Regions from separate parts of the Psychrobacillus sp. FSL K6-4615 genome, predicted to be linked through region 1. Evidence: riboswitches for the same ligand, from Rfam matches in the RefSeq annotation. Region 1 holds a riboswitch; the other holds the start of a gene.
What was found. Region 1 has a riboswitch for preQ1 ahead of queF (preQ(1) synthase). Riboswitches for the same ligand answer to the same signal wherever they lie in the genome.
Positions count from the first base shown of each region.

Region 2: linked by a shared signal. The riboswitch ahead of MKX53_RS14615 (QueT transporter family protein) and the one ahead of queF (preQ(1) synthase) in region 1 are both predicted to bind preQ1.

Region 1 covers NZ_JBBOYQ010000001.1:281,015-285,056, reverse strand. The annotation lists gene MKX53_RS01415 (VUT family protein) at 1-299, opposite strand, end outside; gene queC (7-cyano-7-deazaguanine synthase QueC) at 296-967, opposite strand; gene queF (preQ(1) synthase) at 1,109-1,609, opposite strand; PreQ1 riboswitch class I at 1,739-1,785, opposite strand; gene MKX53_RS01400 ((deoxy)nucleoside triphosphate pyrophosphohydrolase) at 2,403-2,801, shown strand; gene MKX53_RS01395 (DEAD/DEAH box helicase) at 2,835-4,042, shown strand, end outside.
Region 2 covers NZ_JBBOYQ010000001.1:2,906,623-2,910,664, reverse strand. The annotation lists gene MKX53_RS14630 (ABC transporter ATP-binding protein) at 1-38, shown strand, start outside; gene MKX53_RS14625 (ABC transporter permease) at 96-683, shown strand; gene MKX53_RS14620 (glycine betaine ABC transporter substrate-binding protein) at 688-1,581, shown strand; gene MKX53_RS14615 (QueT transporter family protein) at 1,623-2,105, opposite strand; PreQ1 riboswitch class I at 2,113-2,157, opposite strand; gene MKX53_RS14610 (MBL fold metallo-hydrolase) at 2,272-3,474, shown strand; gene MKX53_RS14605 (DUF3006 domain-containing protein) at 3,461-3,706, shown strand; gene MKX53_RS14600 (hypothetical protein) at 3,934-4,042, opposite strand, start outside.

The DNA of each region.
Region 1 (4,042 bases):
GTATATATCTCTGTATCTGCTGTTTCAGCAACAACAAATGAAATTGCCGATGCAAATACAATTAATAATGTATCTCCCAACATAAATGACACTAATGCTGATAATGCTAAAGCTATGAAAATGAATAAGTACGTCTTTGCTCTACCATATTTGTTTTGTACAAGATCTCTAAAAATGAAGGTAGCACCCACGAACAATGTTCCCATAGGGACGATAAACATCCCGAACTGTAAAGGTGCAAAAGCTGCTGTTACGACATTAGCAATCACAATCGATACTAAATAAAATAAAATTCTCATAATGTTACTCCTTCAATAGATTTAGAAGTTAAATAATCTTCTAATCCTTTATTTCTCAGCTTACATGCTGGGCATTCCCCACAGCCTTCTGCTATTACACCGTTATAACAAGTCAACGTTTTCTCTCGAACGAATTCGAGCGCTCCAAGCTGATCTGCAAGTTCCCATGTTTGCGCCTTGTTCAACCACATGAGTGGAGTATCGATCACAAAAGTAGTATCCATAGAAAGATTTAATGTGACGTTTAGGGACTTCACGAAAATATCACGACAATCCGGATAGCCACTAAAATCAGTTTCACACACGCCAGTTACGATATGCTTTGCACCTACCTGGCTCGCTAAGACCCCAGCAAAAGATAAAAAGAGCAGATTTCGACCAGGTACAAAAGTCGACGGCAATCCCCCATCTTCCCCGTCCTCTACCTTTATGTCATCTCGTGTCAAAGCATTCGGTGCCAACTGATTTAAAAGCGACATATCCAGAATGTGATGCTTTACACCAAGCTCCTTAGCTATTTCCTTTGCACATTCGATTTCAAGACTATGCCTTTGTCCATAATCAAAAGTCACTGCCTCAATCTCTTTAAAACGTTCTTTTGCCCAAAACAGACAGGTCGTGCTATCCTGTCCTCCACTAAACACAATAATTGCCTTTTCCTGCTTCACCCGTTTAAACTCCCTTATATCACAAAACAGCACCATAAGGAAGAATGCTGTCATCTTCTGAATTTTTTAGATTGTCTATCTCTAGCGCCTAGCCCCTAGTTTAAGGATTTTAGCACTTCTGCCTTACATATGATTATTCCATTAACGATTATCAATTTTCTCTGGATATAAATCATGGTTCATCAAACGAAAATCTGCTATTTCTACATATTTCGTTCCAGGTCTTCCATAATTACACCAAGGATCAATAGAAATACCTCCACGTGGAGTGAATTTACCCCATACTTCGATATATCTTGGATCTAGCAATTCGATTAAATCGTTCATGATGATGTTCACACAGTCCTCATGGAAATCCCCGTGATTCCTGAAACTAAATAAATATAATTTTAACGATTTACTTTCTACAATTTTTTTATCCGGTATATACGAGATGTACATCGTTGCAAAATCCGGCTGATTGGTAATTGGGCACAAACTTGTGAATTCTGGGCAGTTAAACTTCACAAAATAATCCCGAGTAGAATGTAAATTATCTACCGACTCCAATACCTCAGGTGCATAATCAAATGAATATTTTGTACCTTGGTTCCCTAACAGTGTTAAATCCTTCAAACCTTCATCATGAGTTCTTCCAGACATAATAAAAAAACCTCCTATAAAAAATGTTTCCCAACACTTCAAAAGAGGCTTCACAGACCAATCTATACAAACAAAAGGATAAAAACAAAAAAGCCACGTCCAAATTATATGGACATGGCGAATAGTCATGTATCCATAGTTTTTTATAGAGGGTATAAGCTATGAACCTCTCCCGGTCAAGTACGGGTATGCAATCATAATATAGAATATTGACCAAGACGTCAAATAGGCATTCTAGTCAAATGAATTTCCAAATCTCCATTTAAGAGATTCAAAACTTTTTTATAATATCATGCATAAATTTGAACTAGATTGCCTATATTGATAATAGAATACGAGATTAAAGGAGGAATAGAGATGAAACATCCATTAAGCTTACCCGAACAATTACCCGAAACAACAGAAGAGCTATTAAAGCTTATATTACAAACTATCTTAGCCTAGGAGAGATTTAGATTATCAAAGAGACTCAGAAACATAGAAAAGTAGATACCTCTACTATGTGGAGTATCTACTTTTTGTTATACGTACTCCCTACCCCGGCTTATCCAATAAGTTCCTCATTGCCTTCACTGTATATCTCTCCGTACTATATCTACTTAACATTTTCTCCAATCAGCTTTAAATACCACCCCATTCATTTCATAAATGTTCCCCCTCTATTAATACCCATATAGAAACCACAGTTAGATATATAACAATCAGTAAATTCCAATCATTTAAAGTTTCTTGCTGATCATTACTTTAAAATCAGCTATGATATAGGTATAAACTGAAATTAGGGTGATACATAATGAAAAAATTAGTCCATGTAGTTGGGGCAGTTATTGAAAATGAGAAAAGCGAAATATTTTGTGCGTTAAGAAGTCCCATTATGTCACTTCCCGATCTTTGGGAGTTCCCGGGTGGTAAAATTGAAGCTGAAGAAACACCCGAGCAGGCTTTACAACGAGAAATTACAGAGGAATTTAATTGTACAATTGTGGTTGGTCAAAAAGTAGAAGATACGACTTATGAATATGAAAAATTTATCGTCAGACTCGAAACTTATAAAGCGAAATTATTAAATGGTACTCCAATTGCAACGGAGCATGCCGACACAAGATGGGTTACTCGGGAAAATTTACATACACTGAACTTTGCTGCTGCTGATATTCCAGCAGTTGAAAAAATAGCGAATGAAAGTATGTAATTTGGAAAATTTGAATGAAAAGAAGTGGTCAAGTTGGATCAACTAATTCGCAAAATGAAAAATTCCTTACATAAAGGCTTTATTGATAAAAGTAATCCCGTTTCAGGACAGTTTAAGCCTAAGCTGCTATCAAATAAAGCACATGAAAATGTTTTATCCACACTTCTTCAAGAGATGAAAACGTGCCAAACCTTCACTTTTTCCGTAGCTTTTATTACTGAGGGTGGTTTAGCAACTTTAAAAACTATGCTATTAGACTTGCAGCTAAAAGGGATCAAAGGCCGCATTATGACATCTACTTTTTTAAATTTCAATCAACCTAAAATGTTTAAAGAATTATTAAAACTAGACAATGTCGAAGTCCGTCTGACTGGCGTGAAAGGCTTCCACTCTAAAGGTTATATATTCGAACATAAAGACTATTATTCTTTAATAGTAGGAAGCTCAAATCTAACGGATAGCGCTTTAAAAGCTAACTATGAATGGAATATCTATTTAACTTCTTTGGAAGATGGAGAAATCATCCACCACTTTAAAAATCAGTTTGAAGAAGCATGGAATGAAGCCATCCCTCTAACTGTAGATTGGATTAACAGCTACAATCTGAATTATGAACAACAGCCCTTCGTTAATCAGGCAACCTCCAACGTATTTGAAGTGAACGCAGAATATCTCACAAACCAATTGGCCGATAGTCTTGCTATTCAACCAAATAAAATGCAAAATGATGCGCTGAAACAATTAAAAACTCTTCGTGAAACCGGTGCTAAAAAAGGATTAATTATCTCAGCGACTGGGACAGGAAAAACATATCTATCTGCTTTTGATGTTCGTCACTTTGCCCCTAAAAAGATGCTCTTCGTTGTTCATAGAGAACAAATTTTAAAGAAGGCACTTCAAGACTACCGAAAAATATTAGGGGGTCATGAAGATGATTTCGGAATACTTTCAGGTAATTCAAAAGATACAAGCGCAAAATACTTATTTGCAACAGTTCAAACACTCTCTTCAGAACGGCATTTACAGCAGTTCGAAAAAGATGAATTCGACTATATACTAATAGACGAAGTACATCGTGCGGGTGCAGATTCCTACCTGAATATTATTAATTATTTTGAGCCTAATTTCTTACTTGGAATGACAGCGACTCCTGAACGTACGGACAGCTTTAACATCTTTGAGCTCTTTGATTACAATATAGCTTATGAAATTCGGCTACAGGCCGCTCTTGAAGAGGAAAT
Region 2 (4,042 bases), 2.6 Mb from region 1:
TACTTCGTGCAATATTAGCGAAGGAAGAGGTGGTATAAGTGAGTACCTTTATAGAGACGGTTCAAAGTCGTTCAGATTTAATACAAGAGGCGTTTATGCAGCATATTTACTTATCATTTGTAGCTTTAGCCGTTGGTATTGCCATTGCCTTACCTTTAGGAATATTAGTTGCAAGGTATCGTAGAATAGCAGAGCCAGTTATAGGAATCACCGCGATCTTTCAGACAATACCTAGCTTAGCGCTTTTTGGCTTCCTCGTTCCATTAATAGGAATTGGTGCTAAAACAGCTTTAATAGCCTTAATAATTTATGCACTTTTACCTATTTTACGTAATACATATACCGGGATTTCAAATATCGACGAATCTATGATTGAAGCTGGAAGAGGAATGGGCATGACGAAAGGTCAGTTGCTCTGGCAAATTGAATTTCCGCTTGCTTTGCCATTTATAATGGCGGGTATTCGAACGGCTACAGTTCTAACTGTAGGTATTGCTACCTTGGCAACATTTGTTGGAGCAGGTGGGTTGGGAGACGTAATTTACCGTGGATTGCAATCATACAATAATTCGCTCGTATTAGCAGGGGCATTACCAGTTGCATTACTAGCAATTCTGTTTGATCTGCTATTGAAATGGATTGAGAAAAAAGCTACACCAAAAGGAATGAAAACTGGAGGATGAAGAGATGAAAAAGATCATAGGATTAGTAGGAATTGCAGGAGTGATGCTTTTAAGTGCTTGTTCGAATTCAGATGAAGCATTAGTAATTAGTGGGAAGCCGTGGACGGAACAATTTATACTCCCACAAATTTTAGGCCAATATATTGAGGAAAAAACAGATATTGATGTGGAATATAAGGAAGGTCTAGGAGAAGTAGCAATTATGACTCCCGCTTTGGAAAAAGGTGATATTGATCTTTATGTTGAGTACACTGGCACAGGCTTAAAGGATGTTTTAAAAGAAGAATCTGAAGTAGGAGAAAGCTCAGATAGTGTATTAGAAAAAGTAAGGAAAGGCTATGAGGAAAAGTTTGAGGCTACTTGGTTAAGTCCACTTGGATTTGAAAATACGTATACACTAGCTTATACAAAAGATAATGAGTACAATGCAGAAACTTACTCAGAATTGGTAGAAGCTTCTAAAACTGGTGGTATGGTATTTGGGGCCCCTCATGCATTTTATGAAAGAAAAGGAGACGGCTTTGATGATTTAATAAATACATATCCATTTGTATTTTCTGAAACGCAAAGTCTAGATCCTAATGTTATGTATGAAGCATTGAAAAACGGAGACGTCGATGTTATACCTGCCTTTACGACTGATGGACGTATCGAACGATTTGACTTGCAAACGACAACGGATGATTTGGGATTCTTCCCTAAATATGATGCAGCTCCAGTCGTACGTATGGATGCTTTAGAAAAGTTTCCAGAGCTTGAGGATGTACTAAACGAGTTAGCGGGTAAAATATCCGAAGAGGATATGTTGAAGATGAATGCGAGAGTTGACATTGATGGAGATAAACCCGAAGATGTAGCCCACGACTTTTTAGTGGAAAAAGGATTAATAGAAAAATAAAAAACACCCGGTTCTAGTTTTCTAGAATCGGGTGAAGTTATTTAGATTAGCGTCTTAAAATTCAATCGTTTATCTAAAGCGATAATAATTGGGATACCGACAGCTAATACGGTGAACTCACCAGCTGCAACGGTTAACCATGTATAGAAGAATGGGAAATCTAGCGCAAGCATTAGTTCAAATGCGATAATACACATGGTAAATGTAAAGAGCACTGTATTAATAACCATGCGTGCTATGTTTCCTTTTACATATTTAGTCGCCAAAATCGTTAGCGATAACGTAATGATGGAATGTGCTACTCCAAATGTTAGGTCATAAGCGGCCATTGGAGAGAACATATTTGTTATAAATACTCCTAATACAATACCAAAAAAGTATTTTTTATTAAATACGATTAAGTGATTGAACATCTCCGCAATACGAAACTGTACTGCACCAAATGCAAAAGGAGCCACTAGTAGAGATACCGCGACATAAAGAGCGGCAATAACACCAGTTACTGCTATAGTCTTTGTTTTCATTATTCATTTCTCCTTAGTTTTTTTCCGTGGGAGGTTCTCGAACCACGTTAGTTTTCACAAACAGTTATTCTATGCGAATAGCTATCAACTGTCAAGGGAATCTTTAATATATGAATCTTAGTGTCCTATGGTAGAATCATGCAAAGTACGAAAAGGAAGGTTTTATATGAGAAAGATCACATTTTTAGTAAGTATATGTATAGCTGTTTTGCTAAGTGGCTGTACATTAAATCAGCAACCAGATAAAACAATACAAGCATCACAAGTGCCAGTGGAACCTGGAGACAAAATGAAGGTTCATTTTATAAATGTAGGGCAAGGGGATTCAATATTAGTACAATCGCCAAACGGAAAAAATTTGTTAGTAGATGGGGGGACAAAAGAAGCTGGAAAGGATGTAGTAAATTATCTACGAAAACACGGGGTTGAGAAGCTCGATTATGTTGTGGCAACTCATCCAGATGCCGATCATATCGGAGGCTTACATTCCGTGTTGAATTCTATATCTATAAAAAATTTCGTGGACTCTGGAAAAACACATACTTCTCAAACGTATAAGGAAATGTTACAGCTTATATTAGACAAAAATATACCATTCATCGTGCCAAAAACTGGCGATACGATTCCTCTAGATGAGGAGTTAGATATCTCTGTCATACATATGGGAGACAAATCAGCTGATAATAATGAAGCATCTATAGTATTAAAATTATCTTACGGAGAAACTTCCTTTTTATTGATGGGAGATGCAGATATCAGGGTAGAGAAAGACATACTAGAAGAGACGAATGTTAAAGCAACCGTTTTGAAAGCAGGACATCATGGTTCGGACACTAGTAGCTCGCAAGATTTTATAGAAGCAGTAAATCCAGAGGTTACCATTTTAAGTTATGGAAAAGATAATTCCTATGGTCATCCAAATGCAGAGGTGAAGTCAAGACTGGAGCGGATAAGTTCACAATTATATGCCACAGCAATAGTTGGTAATATAGTAGTGGAAACAGATGGAGTAGATTATAACGTAATAACAAATGGTAATGTTGGGCCAACTGAAATTGCTAATACGGAAGCCATAGGTATTAATATTTCTAGTAAAGACCTTAGAGGCGAAATAGTAGGAATTACCAACTCCGGTGAGTCAGCTGTTAATTTAGAAGAATGGCATTTAGTTTCCGTAGATGGTAATCAAACATTTAAGTTTCCGAACATTAGCTTGCAAGCAGGGAAAACAATATACGTCACAAGTGGACCCAAAGCAAAAGAGGGAGCTGGCTATTTGAAATGGACTACTACGCAAATGTGGAGAAATGATGGGGATGCAGCTATATTATTAAATAACAAAGGAGAGATTGTGAGTGAATTCGAATAAATATACGCTCGATCGTTTTGAAGGAGATTATGCAGTCTTTTTAAAAACTCCAAATGAAACAGAAATCCTTCAAATTCTCTGTTCTGATATAAAAGTTAAACTAAAACAAGGGGACATAGTGAACATTTCATCAATAGAAGATAAGTATGAAATCGAACCTCTTGTGGAAGAAACAACTAATCAGAAGGAAAAGGTTCGTCGATTACTGGAACAGCTAAAAGAAAGAAGCTGACTGGAGTTTGACAATATAATAATTGCCTTGCTGTAGTTTAAGATCAAAGAGTTGCTTCGGCAACTCTTTTTTTGTAGGTTATGTTAAAAGATAAAGGGTGATTTAAAATGTACTTAAAAATGAGTTGGGATATGTATCTCAAGTACATTTTATATTGCTGTCCTTTTTTACTAAAGCACCTGTTAGTTGTATAACACTTACGACTAGCTCCTAATATTTCTGTTCTGCTAAAGTCCCTGTTTTTCCAATAACTTCTTAAAAATCTTTATTATTAATATCCCAGCTATCCCTATTATTCCTCCTACAAGACCAGCTATAATTACAGTAACAATTTCG